Regions from separate parts of the Pelomonas candidula genome, predicted to be linked through region 2. Evidence: predicted binding sites of a transcription regulator. Region 2 holds the regulator's gene; each other region holds the start of a gene.
The links. The regulator HrcA, encoded in region 2, represses chaperone genes, less so after heat shock. The targets are predictions, from matches to a motif close to TTAGCACTCNNNNNNNNNGAGTGCTAA.

Region 1 (7,456 bases), on a different contig from region 2:
GCGCGGGCGATGCCGCGCAGCGCGGCGTAGAAGTTGCCGATCTGGTGCAGCTCGGCGCGGCTCATCTCCTCGGCCGCCTGGGCGACGTGGGCGATGGCGACGTCCTGCAGCGCCTGGTGTTCGTCGACGAGGCTCAGGCTCTCGAGTCCGCCGATCTGCAGCGGGCGGTGCAGCGGGTCTTCGCCGCGGCGGCCGGCCTGCAGCAGGGAGATGAGCTTGCCCTCGAAGTCGGCGGCGAAGTTGCCGCGCACCTTGCGCCAGCCGTCGCGCAGCGGGAAGTACTGGGGCTGGGCGTCGAGTTCATCCTGGACGAGATTCAGCAGCTCGCGAGCCAGGGGACCGGCCTCGGTCAACGCGTGGTCGATCAGATGATGGGGATGCAAGCTGGCAGACATGGACTCGGGACAACGGCGTGATGAGATTATCTGGCGCCGACATGGCGCGCCTTAGCGTGTTGCGGCCGCTTACCTCCCCCTCAGCCACATGGTCAACGAGACAATTCAGGACCTATTCACGCTTTTTCAGACGGGTCGTCATGCCGAGATGGCGGCCAGGGCACGAGAGCTCCTGACGGTGCACCCGAACGAGGGGCAGGTCTGGAAAGCGTTGTCGGTGGCGCAGCAACTGCTCGGCGAGGATGCGCTGCCGGCGATCGAGCGGGCCATGCAGCTGCTGCCGGGCGATGCCGACCTGCCGGCCAACCTCGGTGCGATGCTGGCCGACCGGGGCCGCTGGGCCGAGGCGCGGGCGGCCTACGAGCAGGCGTTGCGGCTGCAACCGCGCCTGGCCGGCGCGCACAACAACCTCGGCAACGCGCTGCTGGCGCTGGGGCAGCCGGGCGAGGCACTGGCGGCCTTCGACCGCGCGCTGGCGCTGCAGCCCGGCCTGGCCGCGGCCCTCGGCAACCGCGGCCGGGCGCTGCTGGCGCTGGGTCGGCATGCCGATGCAGCCGATGCGTTCGGGCGCGCCCTCGCCGCCCAGCCGGGTGACGTGGGTCTGCGCCTGCACGCGTCGACGGCGCTGGCCGCGGCGGGCCGGGCGGCGGACGCCGTCGCGGCGCTGCGTGGGGCGGTGGTCCTGGCGCCCGTGCATGTCGACGCCTGGTTCCGGCTGGGCCAGCAACTGCAGGCCGGCGGCGATGCGGCTGGTGCCGTGGAGGCCTGGGAGCGCGTGCTGGCACTGGATGCAGGCCATGCCGAGGCGGCCTGCAACCTGAGCCTGCTGCAGCCGGAGTCCGGCGAGATCGTGCTCGGCACCGCGCTGCTGGCCGGCGTGGCCGGCGAGCGCCGTGCGGCGGTGCTGGCCAACCTGGGTGGCCTGCGGCTGGCCGCCGGCCGGCATGCCGGCGCGGTGGCAGCCTACCGGGAGGCTCTGGCGCTGCTGCCGCAGTCGCCGCAGGCGCTGGGCAATCTCGCCCAGGCCTTGAAGCGCCAGGGCGCGCTGGACGAGGCGGACGCCGTGCTGGGCCGGCTCATCGAGCTGGACCCGGCGCTGCCGACGGCGCGCAGCGACCGGTTGCTGCTGCGCACCTACCGCGGTGCGGACACGGGCGACGAGGCCGCTGGGTTCGGCCGCGCGGTGCGGGCGCCGGCCGTGGCTCGCCCCGCCCGACCTGCGGGGCCGCTGCGCGTGGGCCTGGTGTCGGCCGACCTGCGCAGCCACCCGGTCGGGCGGCTGGCCGAGGCCTGGCTGCCGGCGCTGGCGGCGCGCTGCGAGCTGTTCGTCTACGCCGGCTCGCGCACCGAGGACGCACTGACGCAGCGCCTGCGCGCGGCGGTGCCGCGCTGGCTGAACGTCGCGGCACTGGACGACGACGCGCTGGCCCTGCGCATTGCCGCCGACGGCATCGACATCCTCGTCGACCTCAACGGCCACACGGGCGGCCACCGGCTGGGCGTGTTCGCGCGCCGGCCCGCACCGCGGCAGTTCAGCTGGCTGGGCTATGCCGGCAGTACGGGCCTGGCCGAGATCGATGCCTTCGTCGGCGACCGCGGGCTGCTGCCCGAAGGCGCCGAGAGCCGTTTCGTCGAGCCGCTGCGGCGGCTGCCGCACAGCTTCACCGTCTACGCGCCGCCGGCCGATGCGCCGGCCGTGGCGCCGCTGGGCGAAGCGCCGTGCTTCGGCAGCTTCAATGCGCTGCACAAGCTGGGCGACGAGGTGCTGGCGTTGTGGGCGCGCGTGCTGGACGCGGCGCCGGGCAGCCGGTTGCTCGTCAAGGCACCGGGGCTGCAGCACGCCGCCGAAAGCGCGGCGCTGTGCGCGCGCTGGCCCGGGAACGCGCAGCGGCTGGAGCTGGAAGGCCCCGGCCCGCTGGCCGACTACCTCGCCGCGTTCGGACGTGTCGACATCGCGCTGGACCCGTTCCCGCACGGCGGCGGCATGACGACGCTGGACGGACTGTGGATGGGCGTGCCGGTGCTGACGCTGCCCGGCGCGGCGACCATCTCGCGCCAGGGGCTGAGCTTCATGCAGACGCTGGGCCTGGCCGATGACTGGGTCGCGACGGATGCCGACGACTACGTGCGCCGCGCCGCGGCACGCTTGTCTGACCGCGCTGGCCTGGCCGCGCTGCGCCAGAGCCTGCGCGGGCGCATGGCTGCCAGCCCGCTGTGCGATGCCGGGCGCTTCGCCGACGACCTGCTGGCCGTTCTGACGGCATGATGCGCGCCGTTCCGACTCATTCACCGCCCATGAAGCGTCTCCTTGGCCTGACCCTGGCCGGTATCGGCGCGCTCGCGCATGCCGACGACTCCTCTGCGCCCGCGCGCCGTGACCTGCCGCTGTGGGAGGTGGGCGTGTTCGGCGTCGGCATCTCCCAGCAGGCCTACCCGGGCGCCGACCAGCAGATCCGCCGCGGCCTCGTGCTGCCCTACGTGATCTATCGCGGCGACGTGTTCCGCGCCGACGACGAGGGCGCGGGGCTGCGCGCGGTGCGTTCAGAGCACTTCGAGCTGGATATTTCCGTCGCCGCATCGCTGGGCACGGGCGGGCGCTCGCTGCGGGCTCGCCAGGGCATGCAGCGCCTGGGCACCCTGCTGGAGGCCGGTCCGGTGGCCCGCTGGTTCCTGAACGGGCGCGGCGCGCGTGACCGCGTCACATTCGAGCTGCCGTTGCGCGGCGTGTTCGATGCAGGCGACCAGTTCAGGCACAAGGGCATGAGCTTCGAGCCCGAACTGGGTGTGGAAAGCGCCGCACGCGGCGGATGGGGTTATGGCGCCAACGTGCGCGGCTTCTTCGGCGACCGGCGGCTCGGCTCGACCTTTTACGCGGTGGCGCCGTCCGAAGCCTTGCCAGACCGGCCGGCCTATGCTGCGCATGGCGGCCTGATCGCCTGGCGCCTGAACGGCCGCGTGACGCGGCAACTGACGCCGGACCTGCGCGTGTTCGCGTTCGGCCGCTTCGACAGCGTCGCGGGCGCCGCCAACCGCGACAGCCCGCTCGTACGCCAGACCAACGGCGTCACCTACGGCCTGGGGCTGACCTATACGCTGGCACGTTCGGCGGCGCGGGCGGGCGAATAGCCGCGCAGGAACCAGACGGGCAAAGAAAAAGGGGCTGCTCGCGCAGCCCCTTCTCGTTTGTCAGCGACGGGTGTGTCGCCGGCGTGGACTTACATGTCCATGCCGCCCATGCCACCCATGCCGCCCATGCCGCCAGGCATGCCGCCGCCGGCAGCTTCTTCCTTCGGCGACTCGGCGACCATGCACTCGGTCGTCAGCATCAGCGACGCGACGGACGCGGCGTTCTGCAGCGCGGTGCGGGTCACCTTGGTCGGGTCCAGGATGCCCATTTCGATCATGTCGCCATAGGTGCCGTTGGCGGCGTTGTAGCCGTAGTTGCCCTTGCCGGACAGCACGGCGTTGACGACGACCGACGACTCTTCGCCGGCGTTGTAGACGATCTCGCGCAGCGGGGCTTCGATGGCCTTCAGGATCAGCTTGATGCCGGCGTCCTGGTCGGCGTTGTCGCCCTTGATCTCGCCAGCCGCTTGCTTGGCACGCAGCAGGGCCACGCCGCCGCCGGCGACGATGCCTTCTTCAACGGCGGCACGGGTGGCGTGCAGCGCGTCTTCCACGCGGGCCTTCTTTTCCTTCATCTCGACTTCGGTGGCAGCACCGACCTTGATGACGGCGACGCCGCCGGCCAGCTTGGCCACGCGCTCTTGCAGCTTCTCGCGGTCGTAGTCGCTGGTGGCTTCCTCGATCTGGATGCGCACTTGCTTGACGCGGGCTTCGATGTCGGCAGCAGCACCGGCGCCGTCGATGATGGTGGTGTTTTCCTTGCCCACTTCGACGCGCTTGGCCTGGCCCAGGTCGGCCAGCGTGACCTTCTCGAGCGTCAGGCCGACTTCTTCGGCGATGACCTTGCCGCCCGTCAGGATGGCGATGTCTTCCAGCATGGCCTTGCGACGGTCACCGAAGCCAGGCGCCTTGACGGCGACGACCTTCAGGATGCCGCGGATGGTGTTGACCACCAGCGTCGCCAGCGCTTCGCCGTCGACTTCTTCGGCAATGATCAGCAGCGGACGGCCGGCCTTGGCCACTTGCTCCAGCGTGGGCAGCAAGTCACGGATGTTCGAGATCTTCTTGTCGAACAGCAGGACGAACGGGTTGTCCAGCAGAGCGGCTTGCTTCTCGGGGTTGTTGATGAAGTAGGGCGACAGGTAGCCGCGGTCGAACTGCATGCCTTCGACGACGTCCAGCTCGCTGTCCAGGCTCTTGCCGTCTTCGACGGTGATGACGCCTTCCTTGCCGACCTTGTCCATCGCCTCGGCGATGATGCGGCCGACTTCGGAGTCGCTGTTGGCCGAGATCGTGCCGACTTGAGCGATTTCCTTGGAGGTCGTGGTGGCCTTGGAGGCAGCCTTCAGCTGGGTCACCAGGGCGGCGACGGCCTTGTCGATGCCGCGCTTCAGGTCCATCGGGTTCATGCCGGCGGCCACGTACTTCATGCCTTCGCGGACGATGGCCTGGGCCAGCACGGTGGCGGTGGTGGTGCCGTCACCGGCGTTGTCGCTGGTCTTGGAAGCAACTTCCTTGACCATCTGGGCGCCCATGTTCTGGAGCTTGTCCTTCAGCTCGATTTCCTTGGCCACGGACACGCCGTCCTTGGTCACCGTGGGGGCGCCGAACGAGCGCTCGAGCACGACGTTGCGGCCCTTGGGGCCCAGGGTTACCTTGACCGCGTTGGCCAGGATGTTGACGCCTTCAACCATGCGGGCGCGGGCTTCGCCGCCAAAGATCACGTCTTTTGCTGCCATTTGGAATTCTCCGAATCTAAATTGGGGTCAGAGACAATTTCTCTGAGTCAGTTGAGGACAGAGCTCGCGCTGCGCGCTGCGGTCTGTCCCGCAAGCCAGTAAGTCAGCGAGGACGGAGCATCACCGCGTGATGGTCCATCCCCGGACCATTACTTTTGAACGACGGCGAAGAGGTCTTCTTCGCGCATGACCAGCAGTTCCTCGCCGTCAACCTTGACGGTCTGGCCGGAGTACTTGCCGAACAGCACGCGGTCGCCGACGACGACGTTCAGGGCCAAGAAATTGCCCTTGTCGTCGCGCTTGCCGGGGCCGACGGCCAGGACTTCACCTTGGTCAGGCTTCTCGGCGGCGTTGTCGGGGATGACGATGCCGGAGGCGGTCTTGGTTTCCTGTTCCAGGCGGCGAACGATCACGCGATCGTGCAGGGGGCGCAGCTTCATGGGGTCTCCTTCAGAGAGTTTGAACCGCAGTGGTCGCGGGCTCGTCGAGCCGCGGCGCACCGAAAAAACGGGGCTGATTATTCAGTCCGATTTCGTTAGCACTCGATTGTGGAGAGTGCTAGCAGCTGCTCATTATAGGGACGCAGGATGACGATTCAAGGCCCCCAATTCTTGGTGTCGATCGCCGGCTAAGTCGGAACTCTCGTCGTCTAAGTCTGAACCGAAGCCGATTCGAGGTCGGGGTCGGGGTCCGGCGCCGGGCGCGAAAGACCGGGGCCGCAGGTGCGGCTTGAGCGCGCTCATGCGGTCGGCTTCAAAACCACATCCGCGTTTCACTGACAGTGAACTTTGTTGACAGGAATTGAGATCTCAGGCACAGTGCTTGCCCAGGGTGAGCGTTTCGCTCACACGTTCTTTAAGTTCTAAGACTTCTCCAGCAGGAACGAAGGTTTGCTCTTCGCCAGGCACGAGCTTGGCGCTGGGTGTGACCATCACTCAGCTTCCGTCCGCAAACGGGCCCGGCTTCCCCAGGGTCCGGGCGCCGGGCGCGAACGACCGGGTCGTAGATGCGGCTCGAACGCGTTCAGAACGGTGGTGGGCTTCCGGGGCATCAGCAACTCCTTCCGGCTTTCGCTTTCTGCGGCTCGGGCGTCTTGCCCGGACTTGGAGAACCCCCATGCAGTCTTCTGACTTAAAGAAACTTGTGACCGAGCTGGATGTCTGGCTCGACTCGCGAGGTGGTTTGCTTGATGCCCCAGCTCGAGACGAATTGAAAGCTCGCCTCGACCGTTGCGCAGCGGCGGTCGAGGTCGCGATTGAAGAGGAAGAGAAGGCTCGTTTGCGAGCCGAGCTCTACCAAATCTTCGCGACGTTGATTGGCGTCTTCACGAACGTGATGTCGCTGTTCAACAAGTGAGTTCGACGGTGTTGCAGAGCAGGAAGCCCAACTTCCTTGTTGGAGTACGAATTGAATATTGGACATGCGTTGAAAGTGTGCCGCTCCGCCAAGAGGCTCTCTCTCGGAGAGCTGGCGGGGCGCACCGAACTTTCGACGTCTTACCTGTCGATGATTGAATCCGGCAAGCGTGAGCCAACGCTTTCCAGCATCGAGAAGATCGCCAGCGCCATGGGCGTGCCGACGCCGATCCTTTTGTTCCTTGCTGCAGATACCACCGAGCTCGAAGGCATCGACCCAGAGACCTCGCGTCGACTATCGGCCGCTGCCCTGGACGTGATGCGTTCGTGAACCCGAAATCCCCCACCTACCCTCACGATCCCATCCAGAGCGTCAACTCGCTCTGTCGTGCGCTTGCCGTTCCCGAGGCGCTGCTGGGCTCGCTCGCCGATCGCATTTCCAAGCTGTATATCGGCCCAAAACCGAAGCCCAAGAAGAGTGGCAACGGCTTCAGAGACGTCTACGACACCCGCCCTCCCTTGAAGCCGCTTCTCAGGCGGATAAATAAGGTCTTCTTCGAGAAGGTCGTTTTTCCTGAGTACCTACACGGTTCCATCCGCGGCTGCGACTTCATCAGCAACGCCAAGGTTCACGAGGGTTCGGTCACCGTGCTGACTGAAGACATCAAGGGATTTTTCGACCACATCACGGAAGAGCATGCGTATGACATCTGGCGGCGCTTCTTTGGCTTCGGCGAGGCGCCATCCGAGCTTCTTACGAAGCTGGTGACCAATGGGGGCCGGGTCTACCAGGGCTCGCCCACCAGTTCATACCTTGCAAACCTGGTGTTCTGGGACATCG
Region 2 (7,456 bases):
GCTGCCGGCGTGGCCGGCGACGAGGAATTCGGCGGACTCGACGCCCCAGCTCTGCGGGCCGTCCGTGGCGTGCAGCGCGATGTCGAACAGGCCGCCGGCCATGCCCAGCTGCTGCATGGCCGCGGTGACGGCTGTGGCGAGCTGCGGCGCGGCCTTGCGGCGGGCGCGGCTGGCGGTGGCGGCTTCAGCGTCGAAGGCCTGGCGGGCCGCGGCGAGCGTGACTTCCAGCTGCGCCGGGTCGCTGGCGGCGTCCAGCGCGGCCAGCTCGGCGCGCCACTGCGCCAGCAGCGCCGGCAGTTCCTGGGGCTGGCGGCGGTAGCGGCGTGCCAGCGTCATCCAGGCCGACACGCGCTCGTCCAGCTCGGCCAGCCGCTCCGGGTCGAGGTCGGCCTTGTGCAGATAGGCGGCCAGCGTGTGGCTGGCGTCGGCGAGCTGGGCCTGCACGTCGCGCAGCGCCTGCACGGCGGGCAGCAGGCGGGGGTCGTGGTCCAGCACGCGCTCCAGCTGGTCCAGCGCGCCGGCGGCCAGCGACTGCGCGCTGGGCTCGGCCTCGTCCAGCGCATCCAGCGCCGACTTGGCCGCGTCGATGAGTGACTGGCCGTGCGACAGCCGCTGGTGCTCGGCGTTCAGCTCGTCCCACTCGCCCTCGCCGGGCGCCAGGCCGTCCAGCTCCTTGATCTGCCATGCCAGGCGCTCGCGTTCGCGCTGCGCCTCGGCCTGCTGGCCTTGCGCCTTCTGCAGTGCCTCGGCAGCCTGCTTCCAGGCAGCATGGGCGCGGGCCAGCGGCGCGGTGTCGAGGCCGGCGAAGCCGTCCAGCAGTTCGCGCACGGCGGCCGGGCGGGTCAGGCCCTGCCAGGCATGCTGGCCGTGGATGTCCAGCAGGTGGTCGGCCAGCTCGCGCAGCTGCGTCAGCGTGGCGGAGCCGCCGTTGATCCACGTGCGGCTCTTGCCGGCGGCGTCGATGACGCGGCGCAGCAGCAGAGAGTCCTCGGCGTCGAAGCCGGCTTCGTCCAGCCACGCGCGCAGGTGCGGCGGCGTGTCGAACTCGGCCGTGATCTCGGCCTTGGCCGCGCCCTCGCGCACGACGCCGGCATCGCCCCGGCCACCGAGGGCCAGCTGCAGCGCGTCGATGAGGATGGACTTGCCCGCGCCGGTCTCGCCGGTCAGCACGGCAAAGCCGGGCTCGAAGTCGAGTTCGAGCGTCGGGACGATGACGAAATCTTTGAGGGAAAGATGTCGGAGCATGTCTCAGAGATACCAGCGGAGTTTGCGACGCAGCGTCGCGTAATAGCTCCAGCCCTTGGGGTGCAGGAAGCGGACCTGATGCTGGCTGCGCCGCACGGTGATGGTGTCGCCGTGCAGCAGGCTGGCCAGGCTCTGCATGTCGAAGTTCACCGACGCGTCGCGCCCGGCGACGATCTCCATGCGCACCTCGCCGCCGTCGGGCAGCACGATGGGCCGGTTGGACAGCGTGTGCGGGGCGATGGGCGCCAGCAGCCAGCCGGCGATGCTGGGGTGCAGGATGGGCCCGCCGGCCGACAGCGCATAGGCCGTGGAGCCGGTGGGCGAGGCGACGATGAGGCCGTCGGCCCGCATGTTGGCGACGAACTGCTCGCCGACCGACACCTTCAGCTCCACCATGCCCGCCGTGCCGCCGCGGCTGACGACGACGTCGTTCAGCGCCAGGCCCGAGAAGATGGATTCGCCGTCGCGCAGCACCGCGCCTTCCAGCATCGCGCGCGGTTCCACCTCGTAGTCGCCGGCCAGCACGGGCGCCAGCGACTCGCGCCAGCGCTCGATGGGGATGTCCGTGATGAAACCCAGCCGCCCCTGGTTGATGCCCAGCAGCGGCACGCCGTGGCGCGCCATCTCGCGGGCGAAGCCCAGCATCGTGCCGTCGCCACCGACGACGACGGCCAGGTCGCAGGCCGCGCCGAGCTCGTCGTGGGAGAGGGCGTCGTAGCCCGTCAGGCCGGTGTTGAGCGCCGTGTCGGCTTCGAGCGAGACATCGACGCCGTGGCTGCACAAAAACTGGGCAATGTCCTCCAGCACCGGCCGGATGCCAGGCGCTTGATGCTTGCCCACGATGGCGACATGTCTGAAGCGCTCGGCCATGGAGCAAATTACACCACGGGGTTTTGCCTGCAGAGGGAGGAAGCCATCCAGTTTTCAGTCAGTTGGTGCCAGAGCTACTCGCTACGCTCGGGCGGTCTGGCACGCAAGAATTAAGATCGAGAAATGCTCGACGAGCGATCCAAATCCCTGCTGAAGACCCTGGTCGAACGCTATATCGCGGACGGCCAGCCCGTCGGTTCCCGCACGCTGTCCAAGGCTTCCGGCCTGGAGCTCAGCGCGGCGACCATCCGCAACGTGATGGCCGACCTGGAAGAGCTCGGCCTCATCGCCAGCCCGCACACCAGTGCCGGCCGAATCCCTACGCCGCGCGGCTACCGGCTGTTCGTCGACACCATGCTCACGGCCCAGCCCGGCCTCATCGGCGTCGAGACGGCCCAGTTGCAGCCCGACCAGCCGCAGCGTGTCATTGCCAGCGCGGCGCAGATGCTGTCCAACCTGTCGAGCTTCGTCGGCGTCGTCACCTCGCCCAAGAAGCCCAGCGTCTTTCACCACATCGAGTTCCTGCGCCTGGGCGAGCGGCGCGTGCTGGTCATCCTCGTCTCGCCCGATGGCGACGTGCAGAACCGCGTCATCTTCACGGCCCAGGACCTGAGCCAGAGCGAACTGGCCGAAGCCAGCAACCGCCTCAACGCCGGCTACGCGGGCCTCACGCTGGAGGCCGTGCGCGAGCGGCTGCGCCACGAGGTCGACGCGCTGCGCGGCGAGATCGCGCAGCTGATGAGCGCGGCCGTGCAGGTCGGCACCGAGGCGATGGAGCAGCAGGACGAACGCGTCGTCGTCTCCGGCGAGCGCAACCTGCTGACCGTGCAGGACTTCAGCCACGACATGGGCAGCCTGCGCCGGCTGTTCGACCTGTTCGAGCAGAAGACGCAGCTGATGCGCCTGCTGGACAACTCCAGCCGCGCGGAGGGAGTGCGCATCTACATCGGCGGCGAAAGCCAGGTCGTGCCGTACGAGGAGCTGTCCATCGTGTCGGCGCCGTACGAGGTGGACGGCCAGGTCGTCGGCACACTGGGCGTCATCGGCCCCACGCGCATGGCCTATGACCGCATGATCCAGATCGTCGACATCACGTCGCGCATGGTGGGGCAGGCGCTGTCTCAACGCTGAGCCAGCGCTGACTAGAATGCGCGCCTCCCTCGGGGGCCGTTAGCTCAGTTGGTCAGAGCAGAGGACTCATAATCCTTTGGTCGCAGGTTCAAGTCCTGCACGGCCTACCAAAAATCCGCGTCCGTTGCCAGAATTTTGCCAGAAATCGGCCGAATCCAGGCGACCGTTGGCGAACGGCGACGGACACAGCAACGCGTCGATGCGTTGTCAGTTCGTTTGCCGATGGGGGAGGTTACGGCGCCTTGTTTGGTCTCATAGTTCTGTGTGGCCGTGCCTGGTCGGCTACAGAAAAAGGCTTCCCGTTATCGACGAGAAGCCCTGGCATGCCGTTGCCCGCTGGTCGAAAAGGGCCTCCATCGCGTCCAGCGCTAGGGCAATGTCTGAGGTGTTCTTGCCAGCCGCGTACTGATACTGCAGGCATGGGGTGAAGGCGAGGCGCACGAGCGCTTCCTGCCATTTGTTGGCGAGGGTGGCGTGGTTTCCGTAGCCTCGCCGCAGCACCACCCGACCGAACTGGGCTACGACGCGCAGCGCGTATTCCAGAATGTCGGGATTGGTGTTGTCGCAATCCACTAGGAACGCTACCCGGGAATCCGTGCCTGAATCGATTTGTGCCACCGAATTTCTCTCCCTTTTCAGGGTGATGATATTCGGGGGGCGAACGGACAAACTCAGTGGAAGTTCGGTCCGCCGTCACCGCCGCGCAGCGCGCCGGCGGGCGGTTGACTGGAGTTCGAGGTCTTGCTCCTTTCTGGGGAGCTGCGTGGCCTTCCAGTCAACCGCCAAGCTGCGCCGGGTCATCCAGATGGATCACGACCATCAAAGCCTAGCCGGTCAGGCCGATTTGGCCGCCGCAAGGCGCTTGGCTTTGGCCCTCAGTCGACGACGTTCGTCAAGCCAAGCCTTGTCCTTCAGGCGCTCGCAGGTCCAGCACAGGATGGCCTCAGGCTCATCGTCGAGCAACGGAAGGTAGTGATTTTCAAACGTGGCTTGCACGCGGTTTCGAACCTCGTCGACGATGAGTGGATCGCGCATCAGTGCCGCCAGGCGTTTGGGGGCACTCATCGTGCGCAGCAAGATCTTGATCCACTCAGCCTCGCTGAGCCCTGCCATGTGCGCCATTTCTTCAGCAAAGTCAGGGGTGCCTGGGGCATTAGCCACGGCTGGAATGTCTGGCAACAGATATTCAATGCGAGCTCGGGGCTCAAAGGGGTCAGCCATGCCGACGTCAAGATCGCGCACGAAGCGAACTGAGAAGGTCAAGTTGTCGCTCCGGATCGACACCCCGAGCTCTTGCGATCCAAGTGCAAGGTGGGCGAGGTGCGCCGGCGGACATTCACGGACACATCGGGCGAGCTCGAAGACCAGGTGGGTCTTGATGCGTTTGAGCAGTGCATTCCTGCGTTCGTCGATGGTGTCGTTGATCTCCGGCAGTTTGGAGCGTTCATCTGGTGAAAAGACGGTGTGTGATGGAGTCATGAAGAGACGAGTGGTAGGGGCTGCGAAGTGCAGCAGCAGGTAATGGCGTACACCGACTGATAAGGCATCCACCAGGTTTCGGGGGGCCGAAGGCAGTAAAGCGCTCCCCCTACGATTCAATTGCCGTTTTGTGGTCATCAGCGGGCATCCGTCAGCACAGTCTTCGTGCTCTTGCCGTTGCGGTGATTCGAGGACGCACCCTCGGGCTTGGCCTGGCCCGGCCCGTAGCCCAAGTGGTGGCTCATCTCAGCGCCCAGTGCGCGCTCCACCACGGCCTTCTTGAACTGCTGGAAGATGCTCTCCAGCTCGGCCGGCGTCACCGGCCCGGGGATCAACTGCTCAAGCGCAGCGGCTGAGAATTGCGGCTGCGCCGCCTTGTCCGAGGTCTCGGGTTTCTTCTTGCGTGGCATTCATGCTCCAAGTCGACATGCTATGCCTCACACACAAACTTTCTGACACGCCCACCCATAGCAGCCTTTCCACCTCTTAAATCAACCGACCGGAGAGCAGCCACCGGGCTACACGGCGAGCTTCCTAAGTCGTCACTCTTCGAAATTGACAAGGGGCCGAGGATCGGCCATTGCCCGGTTCCCGGTGATGTCAGCGCGCTAGGCGATGCGCGACTCAGTGTCAGCTAAGTCTGCCTGCGTAACTTCTCCACCGTGCAAATCCCTGCACTCTTCTGGAGAAGCATCATGTACCGCTACATCAAACTTTCCCTGCTGGCCATCGCCATTGCTACGACTGGAGCTGTCGCCTACGCCGCCAAGGGCGGTATGGAAAACGACGCCTTGGCGATCACCAAGGCCAAGATTCCGCTCACCCAGGCCGTCACCGTTGCCGAGCAGCACGCCAATGGCAAGGCATCGCGCGCCGAGTACGAAAACTCGAAGCAAGGCTGGGTCTATGACGTGGAAGTCGTCAGCGGGGCCAAGGTCTTCGATGTCCGGGTCGATGCCGACAAGGGCACCGTCATCTCGTCTGCCGAGGACAAGGCGGATCACGATGACGACCACGACAAGCAAGACTGACCGCCTGCCAGTGTGGCCGGATCGCGCATGACGCCGTGATCCGGCCCGGAGACTTCATGGAACATCTCAACCAAACATTCTTCCTATGGCTCAATGCGCCTGAACACCCGAATGCTCTGGTGGTGACGCTGGCCACCTTCTTTGCGGAATGGCTCATCTGGGCCGTCCCGATTCTGATCGGCATCGGCTGGCTGCGCGGCAATGTGAACACCCGCAAAGCGCTGCTGGTCGCTACCGCATCCGGCCTGCTTGGGCTGCTGGCCAACCAAATCATCGGCCTTGCTTGGTCGCATCCCCGGCCTTTCATGATCGGGCTGGGTCATACGCTCATTCCCCATGTTGCCGACTCGTCATTTCCCAGCGATCACCTGACGCTGTGGTGGTCGGTTGCCGTCAGCTTTCTGCTACAGCGAGGACTGCGAAGGGCTGGCGTCGCTTTGGCGCTGTTTGGCCTCCCCATCGCCTGGTCACGCATCTACCTGGGGGTTCACTTTCCCCTGGACATGCTTGGTGCCATTGCGGTCGCGGCGTTCAGTGCCGTGCTGACGTTGCACGAAGCACGCTGGTACATGGGGCCGATCTACCGGCTGGCGACCCGTATTCATTGCTTGTTGTTCGGCAGACTGATCGCGCTGGGATGGGTGCGCGAGTGAGCCTATGGATGGGCTAAGTCTGCCTGGTCAGACTGGCGGCAATCCCTTTTACCTCGGCAGGAGAACACCATGAACAATTTGCCCACGGTCAGAGCAAGCGACTGGCTCAACAAAGTCCCTGAAGTCACGCTGTCGTTCTGGATCATCAAGATCATGTCCACGACGGTGGGCGAGACGGGGGCCGACTTCCTGGCGGTCAACGCGGGCTTTGGCCAAGGCTTGACGCGCACCGTCATGGGTGCATTGCTGGCAGTCGCCCTATTCACGCAACTGCGTACCCGCCGCTACACCCCTTGGATTTACTGGCTAACGGTCGTGTTGGTTAGCGTGGTCGGTACTCAGATCACCGACCTGTTGACCGACGGCCTGGGCGTCAGCCTCTATGTCAGTACCTCGGTATTCGCAGTGGCGCTCGCCGCGATCTTCTTTGTCTGGTATCGAGTCGAACGTACCCTGTCCATCCACGACATTGTGACGCGCAACAGGGAGCTGTTCTATTGGTCAGCCATCCTCTGCACCTTCGCTCTGGGCACCGCTGCGGGTGATCTGGCGACTGAGGCGCTGGGCTTGGGCTTTACCTGGGGCGCTGTAGCCTTTGGCACGTTGATCGGCCTCACCTATGCCGCCTGGCGTATGGGTGGCAACGCCGTGCTGACCTTCTGGATCGGCTACATCCTGACCCGTCCCTTCGGCGCTGCGCTCGGCGACCTGCTGACACAGGCCAAGACTTACGGTGGCCTCGGAATGGGGGCCATGTGGACCAGCGCCCTGTTCCTCTCAGTCATCGTCATGCTGGTGGTCGTTGCGCAGATCGGCATGAGCGCAGGCCGCGCTACCCAAGCCGCCGAGTAACCCTCTTCCCAATTCCCAAGGAGAAATCATGCCCAATCAGCACTCTATCGCCCGCCTTGTCACCGCCGTGTCGGCGGTGGTGCTCGTGGCCCTGGCCACTGGCTGCTCCAAGCCTGCCGACCAAGGCGGCGCGAGCACCGCCCCTGCACCGTCTGCAAACGCCAGCACGACATCGCAGGGCAAGGCCGTCTCCAA
Region 3 (7,456 bases), on a different contig from region 2:
CTGCCGCTGACCGTCGTGCAGACCGCGCCCGCTGGCGTCGACGATGGCCTGCTTCGCCACTGGCCGGCCCCCGACCTCGGCCTGCAGAAACATTACGGCTACGCCTTTCAATGGTTCGCGCTCTGCGCGCTGATCGTCGGTCTCTATGTCTGGTTCCAACTCCTCCGCCCCCGGTTCCACAAGCCCTGAGCCGTTGAGCTTCGCGGTACACAGCCTGCCCGACCCGCGCGTCACGCCTCAGCAGCGCGCCGGCCGCTGGAAGATGTTCCTCGTGCTGGCGCTGTGCGCCGCGCCGGTCGTGGCGTCCTATTTCACCTTCTACGTCGTCAAGCCGCACGGCTCGGCCTATGGCGATCTCATCACGCCCACCGCCGAGATCCCGGCTGACTTGCCGCTCACCGACCTTCAGGGCCACCCCGTGCCGGCCGAGTCGCTGAAAGGGCAGTGGCTGCTGGCCGTCGTGCAGCCGTCCGCCTGCGAGGCTGCCTGCGAGCGCCAGCTTTACGTGCAGCGTCAACTGCGCGAGATGCTGGGCAAGGAACGCGGTCGCGTCGATAAGCTCTGGCTGATCCCGCAGGACGGCAGCCTGCCGCGTGCCGAGGTGCTGGCGGCGGTCGGCCAGAAGGGCGTCGAGGTGCAGGTGCTGCAGGTGCCGCGTGACCGCCTGGAGGCCTGGCTCAAGCCGGCGCCGGGCAAGACCTTGTCCGACCACTTCTACGTCATCGACCCGATCGGCCGCTGGATGCTGCGCGCGCCGGGCGACCCCGACCCGAAGAAGCTCAAGGCCGACCTCGACAAGCTGCTGCGCGCCAGCGCCAGCTGGGACAAGGCAGGGCGCTGACCGTGAACGAGCTGCTGCTCCCGCTCGGCCAGGTCGCCGCCATCGGCGGCGCCGTGGCCATCGGCCCGCTGCTGTGGTGGCGGCAGCGCTCGCGCGCGAGCACGCCGGCCGGCCGGCTGCGCGCGCTGACGCTGCTGACGCTGTTTCTGACCTTCGACCTCATCGTCTTCGGTGCGTTCACGCGGCTGACCGATTCCGGCCTGGGCTGCCCGGACTGGCCCGGCTGCTACGCCTCGGCGAGCCCGGTCGGCGCGCATCACCACATCGAGGCCGCGCAGGCGGCCATGCCCACCGGGCCCGTCACGCACGGCAAGGCGTGGATCGAGATGGTCCACCGCTACCTCGCCAGCGCCGTGGGGCTGCTCATCCTCGTGCTGGCCGCGTTGAGCTGGCGGCTCAGGAAGAGCGAAGGCGAGGCGGCGCCATCGCCGTGGTGGCCGACGCTGACGTTGCTGTGGGTCTGCGTGCAAGGCGCGTTCGGTGCGTTGACCGTGACGATGAAGCTCTTCCCCGCCATCGTCACGCTGCATCTGCTGTTCGGCCTGGGACTGCTGATGCTGCTGGCCTGGCAGCGCGAGGCCTACGCGCCGCAGCCGCTCGCGGTGCCGACCTGGCTGCGCCGCGCCGCCGCCATCGTGCTGCTGCTGACGCTGGCCCAGGTTGCGCTGGGCGGCTGGGTCAGCACGAACTACGCCGTGCTGGCCTGCGACGAGTTCCCGGCCTGCCACAGCGGTGAGTTCTGGCCGCAGATGGATTTCGCGCAGGGCTTCCAGCTCTGGCGCGACCTGGGCCGCAATGCCGACGGCGGCTGGCTCACGTACGACTCGCTGGCCGCGATCCACATGGCCCACCGTATCGGCGCGGCCGTCGTCTTCACGGCCGTACTGGCGCTGGCCTGGGCGCTGCGCCGCCCGGCGCCGGCCTGGTCGCGCTGGCTGCTCGCCGCGGCCGGCTGGCAGCTCGCCACGGGCCTGTCCAACGTCGTCCTCGGCTGGCCCATCGTCGCGGCCCTGGGGCACACCGCCGGCGCCGCTGTGCTGCTGGCCCTGCTCACCACCTTGCTCGCGCGGCTGAGGGCCGCGCTTTCCTGATCATGGCTTCCACGTCCACAGCCAGCGCGCTCGCGCACAGCCCGCGCTGGCAACAGTTCTACCAGCTGACCAAGCCGCGCGTCGTCCAGCTCATCGTCTTCTGCGCGGCCATCGGCATGGCCCTGGCCGTGCCGGGGCTGCCGTCGCTGGACCAGGCCCTGACGATGCTCGCGGCCATCGCCGGCATCTGGCTGGTGGCCGGTGCGGCAGCGGCCTTCAACTGCCTCATCGAGGACGGCATCGACGCGCGCATGAAGCGCACCGCCTGGCGCGCCACGGCCAAGGGCGAGCTGAGCCGCCCGCAGACGCTGGCGTTCTCGGCGCTGCTGTGCGCGGCCGGCATGGTGCTGCTGGCTCTCTACGTCAACGTGCTGACGATGTGGCTGACCTTCGCCACCTTCGTCGGCTATGCAGTCATCTACACCGTCATCTTGAAGCCGATGACGCCGCAGAACATCGTCATCGGCGGCGCTTCGGGCGCCATGCCGCCGGTACTGGGTTGGGCCGCATTGCGCGGCGACCTGGGGCCCGAGCCCTGGCTGCTGTGCCTCATCATCTTCCTGTGGACGCCTCCGCATTTCTGGGCGCTGGCGCTGTACCGCGTGGAGGATTACGCCCGTGCCGGCCTGCCGATGCTGCCGGTCACGCATGGCAACGACTACACGCGTCTGCAGATCCTGCTCTACACCTGGGTGCTGCTGGCTGCGACGCTGCTGCCCTTCCTGACCGGCATGAGCGGCTGGTTCTACCTGGTCAGCGCGTTGGCGCTGGGCCTGGGCTTCTGCGGGTATGCCTTCCGGCTGTGGCGCTCGTACTCGGAGATGCTGGCGCGGCGAACCTTCTGGTTCTCCATCTGGCATCTGTCGCTGCTGTTTGCGGCCCTTTTGATCGACCATTACATCCAATGAGCACCCGTCGCTTCACTCTCGCCGCGCTTGCCGCGCTGGCGCTGGCCGGCTGCCAGAAGGCCGAGCCGGCCAGGGAGGCCTTCAAGGGCATCGACCTGACTGGCGCCGAGTACGCCAGGCAGTTGAACCTGACCGACCAGGACGGCCGGGCGCGGTCCCTGGCGGACTTCAAGGGCAAGGTCGCGGTGGTGTTCTTCGGCTACACGCAGTGCCCCGACGTCTGCCCGACGACGATGATGGAGGTGGCCGAGGTCAAGAAGTCGCTGGGCGCGGACGGCGACAAGGTGCAGGGCGTCTTTGTCACCATCGACCCCGAGCGCGACACGGGCGCGCTGCTGAAGGCCTACCTGGCCAGCTTCGATCCCAGCTTCGTCGGCCTGCATGGCAGCGTTGAGCAGACGCAGGCCGCAGCCAAGGAGTTCAAGGTCTTCTTCGCCAAGGTGCCGGGCAAGACACCTGACACCTACACGATGGACCACACGGCCGCCAGCTTCATCTTCGACACCGAAGGGCGCGTGCGCGTCTACGCCCGCTACGGCGCCGGCGCCGAGCCGCTGGCGCACGACATCAAACTGCTGCTGGCCGAGGCGCAGGCCAGGAAATGACGAAAGCCCCTCGCGGGGCTTTCTTCGTTGGAGGGCCTCGCAAGAGGCTTTCTGCTTCCGGTGCGACGAAGCTCAGGCGGCTTCGGTCAGCGCCTTCTTCATCTTCTTCATCGCTGCGACCTCGATCTGGCGGATGCGCTCGGCCGACACGCCGTACTCGGCAGCCAGCTCGTGCAGTGTCATGCCGCCGGACGTGTCGTCATTCACTTTCAGCCAGCGCTCCTCGACGATGCGGCGGCTGCGCGGGTCCAGCGCTTCCAGCGCGCGGGCGATGCCGTTGCCGGCGAGGTCGTCGCGCGAGCGCGCCTCGATGACTCGTGTCGGCTCCTGGCTGTCGTCGGCCAGGTAGGCGATGGGGGCGAAGCTCTCGCCGTCGTCGTCGGTCTGCGGCTCCAGCGCCACGTCGCCGCCCGACATGCGGGTCTCCATCTCCAGCACTTCCTCGCGCTTGACGTTCAGCGTGCTGGCGACGTGGTCGACTTCCGCCTCGGTGAGCGTGTTGCGGTGCGTCTCGCCGTCGGCCTGGTCGGCCTTCAGCTGGTGCTTCATCGAGCGCAGGTTGAAGAACAGCTTGCGCTGGGCCTTGGTCGTCGCGACCTTGACCATGCGCCAGTTCTTCAGGATGTACTCGTGGATCTCGGCCTTGATCCAGTGCATCGCGTAGCTGACGAGCCGCACGCCCTGGTCCGGGTCGAAGCGCTTGACGGCCTTCATCAGGCCGACATTGCCTTCCTGGATCAGGTCGCCCTGGGGCAGGCCGTAGCCGACGTACTGGCGCGAGATGGACACGACCAGGCGCAGGTGCGACAGCACCAGACGGCCGGCGGCCTCCACGTCGCCCTTGTCGCGCAGGCTGCGCGCGGCCGAGCTTTCCTCCTCTGCGGTCAGCAGCGGCAGGCGGTTCACGGCGGAGATGTAGGCGTCCAGATTGCCCAGCGAGGGCACCATGGCCCAGGGACTGCGAACGGCAATGGCGGAAGAGGCAGACATCGTCTTGATCCTTGCTAGACCGCCACGAGATGCAGCGGTGAGATGGATATTAGCACTCCGCCTTGGAGAGTGCTAAGAATGACGCTGCGCCTGCTGGAATGCAGTGTTGCTGCAGTCGAAACAGTGGGTGTCCACTAACTTTTGTGGCGGCTTCGTCAGTCGACGAGGCCGAAATCCGGACTTTTGATCATGGCCTCGATGTCCAGCAGGATCAGCATGCGCTCGCCGATCTTGCCCAGGCCGGTGATGAAGCGGGAGTCCATCGCCGCCGGCACCTCAGGGCGGGGCTTGATCTCCTCGGCGCTCAGTTCCAGCACGTCAGACACCGAGTCCACGACGACGCCGACGACCCGGCCGGCCACGTTCAGCACGATGACGACGGTAAAGGCGTTGTACTCGCCGGCCTGGCCCAGGCGGATGCGCAGGTCCAGGATGGGCACGATGACGCCGCGCAGGTTGACGACGCCCTTGACGAAGGCCGGCGCGTTGGCGACGCGAGTGGGCGCCTCGTAGGAACGGATCTCCTGCACGCGCAGGATGTCGAGGCCGTATTCCTCCTCGCCGATGCGGAAGGTCAGGAACTGGTGGACGTCCGTGCGGGCCACGGTCTGGATGGCCTGGGTGCCGGTGGTGGGAACGAGGTCGGTAGAGCTCATCGGGACTGCGCGGGGGTGGGTTCAGTCGATCATTCTGCCCGCTTCGGCTCGGGGGGCGATGCCAACAATTCGTCAACCAGGGCCAGCAGTTCGCGCACGTCCAGCGGCTTGGTCAGGTAGTGGCGCACGCCGGCCGACTGGGCCAGCGCGATCTGCTCCGGCTGGGCATTGGCCGACACGACGATGACCGGTGGTGGCGTGCCGCCCAGTTCGCGCAGGCGCTGCAGCAGTGAGAGTCCGTCCGCGTCGGGTAGTTGCCAGTCCAGCAGCAGCAGGGCGGGCGGGCGCTCGCGCAGCGCCTTCAGTCCGGCTTCGGCGGTGGGGGCGATCTCCAGTTCGAGCCCGGGGCGTTGTTCGAGGATGCCGTGCATGACATCGGCGTTCAGCGGGTTGTCCTCGACGTAGAGCACGCGTCGGTGCGGGCCGGCCTGGGGGGCCGAGGGCTCGGCGTGGCCAGGCTCGGCGGCCGAGGCGGGAGGCAGGCCGGCAGCCGGCAGCCTCAGCACGAAGCGGGCACCTGGGCCGTCAACGGCCTCGGCGCGCAGGCTGCCGCCCATCATTTCGGCCAGGCGCAGGCTGATGACCAGGCCGATGCCGGTGCCCGGCAGGCCGCTGCGCTCGCGGCCGAGGCGGTTGAAGGGCTGGAAGAGCGCAGCGCGCTGCTCGTCGGTCAGGCCCAGGCCCGAGTCGCGCACGGCCACCTCCACCCAGCCCGGCTCCGGTGCGGTGGTCTCGATATTGATGCTGCCGCCGGGCCGGTTGTACTTGACGGCGTTGCTGAGCAGGTTGGTCAACACCTGCGTGACGCGGGTGGGGTCGCCCACCAGCCGCAGCGCGGCCGGGTCCAGGCGCTGGCTGATGGCCAGGCCGCGCTCGGCGGCACCCTGCTGCACCAGCGCCAGCGCGCGGGCCAGCAGGGGCGCCAGCTCGAGCACGGCGGGCTCCAGCCGCAGCGAACCGGCCTCGATGCGCGACAGGTCCAGCGTGTCGTTGATCATCTCCAGCAGATGCCAGCCGGCCTGGGCGATCTGCTGCGCGCGGGCGCGCTGGGCGGCGGGCAGCGGCTCGCTCGCGTCCATCTGCATCAGCTGCGTGAAGCCGAGGATGGCGTTCATCGGTGTGCGCAGCTCATGGCTCATGCGCGACAGGAACTCGTTCTTGGCCTGGTTGGCCGCCTCGGCGGCCTCGCGGGCCCGGTCCAGCTCCTCGAGGCGAAGCTGGTCGGTGATGTCTTCGACGACGCCTACCAGCCGATGCGGCCGGCCATCGGCACCCCGCAGCAGGCTGACCAGCACGCGCGCATGGACGATGCCGCCGTCGGGCCGCACATAGCGCTTCAGGCGCCGGTAGAACGGGATCTCTCCGCGCATCAGCCGGCGCGCCATGCGGATGTCCTCGCGTCGGTCCTCGGTGTGCGTGATGTCGATGGAGCGTCGGCCGGCCAATGCCTCGGCCGGATAGCCCACCAGGCCGCAGAAGTAGGCGTTGACCTCCTGGAACCCGCCGTTGAGGTCCGTGAACGCGATACCGATCGGCGCCGTCTCGAAGATGCTGTGGAAGCGCTGCTCGCTCTGGCTCAGCGCGTGCTCGCCTTCGGCGCGGCTGGCGATCTCGCGCTCCAGCGCCGCGGTGCGCTCCTTCACGAGCGCCTCGACATGCTGTGTGCGGCCCGACATCAGCAGCAGCAGCGCGCCGACCATGGCCGTCGCCAGCAGACCCACGAGCGCAAAGGCCCAACTGCGGCCCGGCGCCTGTGGGAAGCCGGGCAGGTCGTAGATGCGCACCTCCCAGTGCCGGCCGCCGAACTCCAGTGGCATCTTCACCAGGGGCAGGGCGGCATCGCCGCCGCGCTGTACAGCCTCGCAGCCGGGGCGGCCGGCCAGGCGCGGGTAGGTGACGCCGGGCTCCAGGTCGACGAGGCAGGCGCCCAACTGCTCGGGCCAGTGCGCGGCCAGGCGCGACAGCAGCAGGTCGGGCCGGATCGTTGCGAAGACAAAGCCGTCCAGCGCCGCGTCACGGTAGAAGGGCTGGTAGACGACGACGCCGACGGCACCGTCGCGGTCCTGCGAGAGCTGCAGACCCGCCGACGCAGTCGACCGGCCCTTTGCCGCTGCACGTTCGGTCGCCAGGCGCGCATCCGGCACGCTGCGCACGTTGATACCCAGCGCGCCGACGTTGCGCGTCAGCGGCTCAATGAGGCGAATGGCGACGACGTCCTCGTCAGGCGGCGTGCGCGTGTCGCCGGCGCGCGTGCGGTCGCGCACCTGGTAACCGCCGGGAAAGTTGTCGGCTGCGGCGTCGGCGTTGAAACGGTCCAGGTCGCTGCGCGGCACTTTCAGCGCCACGCCCAGCGCGATCAGCGGGC

Region 1: the regulator HrcA is predicted to act here: its motif matches at 5,796-5,822, upstream of ACG04R_RS16185 (co-chaperone GroES).
Region 3: the regulator HrcA is predicted to act here: its motif matches at 4,485-4,511, upstream of rpoH (RNA polymerase sigma factor RpoH).

What each region holds. Positions count from the first base shown of each region.
Region 1 covers NZ_JBIGIC010000007.1:314,868-322,323, forward strand. Annotated here, with positions in the region: gene ACG04R_RS16165 (DUF1631 family protein) at 1-383, opposite strand, end outside; gene ACG04R_RS16170 (O-linked N-acetylglucosamine transferase, SPINDLY family protein) at 574-2,661, shown strand; gene ACG04R_RS16175 (MipA/OmpV family protein) at 2,691-3,521, shown strand; gene groL (chaperonin GroEL) at 3,611-5,260, opposite strand; gene ACG04R_RS16185 (co-chaperone GroES) at 5,410-5,700, opposite strand; gene ACG04R_RS16190 (hypothetical protein) at 6,377-6,616, shown strand; gene ACG04R_RS16195 (helix-turn-helix domain-containing protein) at 6,653-6,946, shown strand; gene ACG04R_RS16200 (reverse transcriptase family protein) at 6,943-7,456, shown strand, end outside.
Region 2 covers NZ_JBIGIC010000009.1:111,827-119,282, reverse strand. Annotated here, with positions in the region: gene recN (DNA repair protein RecN) at 1-1,245, opposite strand, end outside; gene ACG04R_RS18175 (NAD kinase) at 1,249-2,115, opposite strand; gene hrcA (heat-inducible transcriptional repressor HrcA) at 2,239-3,246, shown strand; tRNA gene ACG04R_RS18165 (tRNA-Ile) at 3,280-3,356, shown strand; partial or broken gene ACG04R_RS18160 (NYN domain-containing protein) at 3,577-3,864, opposite strand; gene ACG04R_RS18155 (hypothetical protein) at 4,081-4,725, opposite strand; partial or broken gene ACG04R_RS18150 (transposase) at 4,872-5,135, opposite strand; gene ACG04R_RS18145 (PepSY domain-containing protein) at 5,421-5,756, shown strand; gene ACG04R_RS18140 (undecaprenyl-diphosphatase) at 5,813-6,409, shown strand; gene ACG04R_RS18135 (COG4705 family protein) at 6,479-7,261, shown strand; gene ACG04R_RS18130 (hypothetical protein) at 7,290-7,456, shown strand, end outside.
Region 3 covers NZ_JBIGIC010000005.1:232,645-240,100, reverse strand. Annotated here, with positions in the region: gene ACG04R_RS12215 (SURF1 family protein) at 1-189, shown strand, start outside; gene ACG04R_RS12210 (SCO family protein) at 194-841, shown strand; gene ACG04R_RS12205 (COX15/CtaA family protein) at 844-1,932, shown strand; gene cyoE (heme o synthase) at 1,935-2,840, shown strand; gene ACG04R_RS12195 (SCO family protein) at 2,837-3,445, shown strand; gene rpoH (RNA polymerase sigma factor RpoH) at 3,518-4,435, opposite strand; gene ACG04R_RS12185 (chemotaxis protein CheW) at 4,591-5,091, opposite strand; gene ACG04R_RS12180 (CHASE domain-containing protein) at 5,121-7,456, opposite strand, start outside.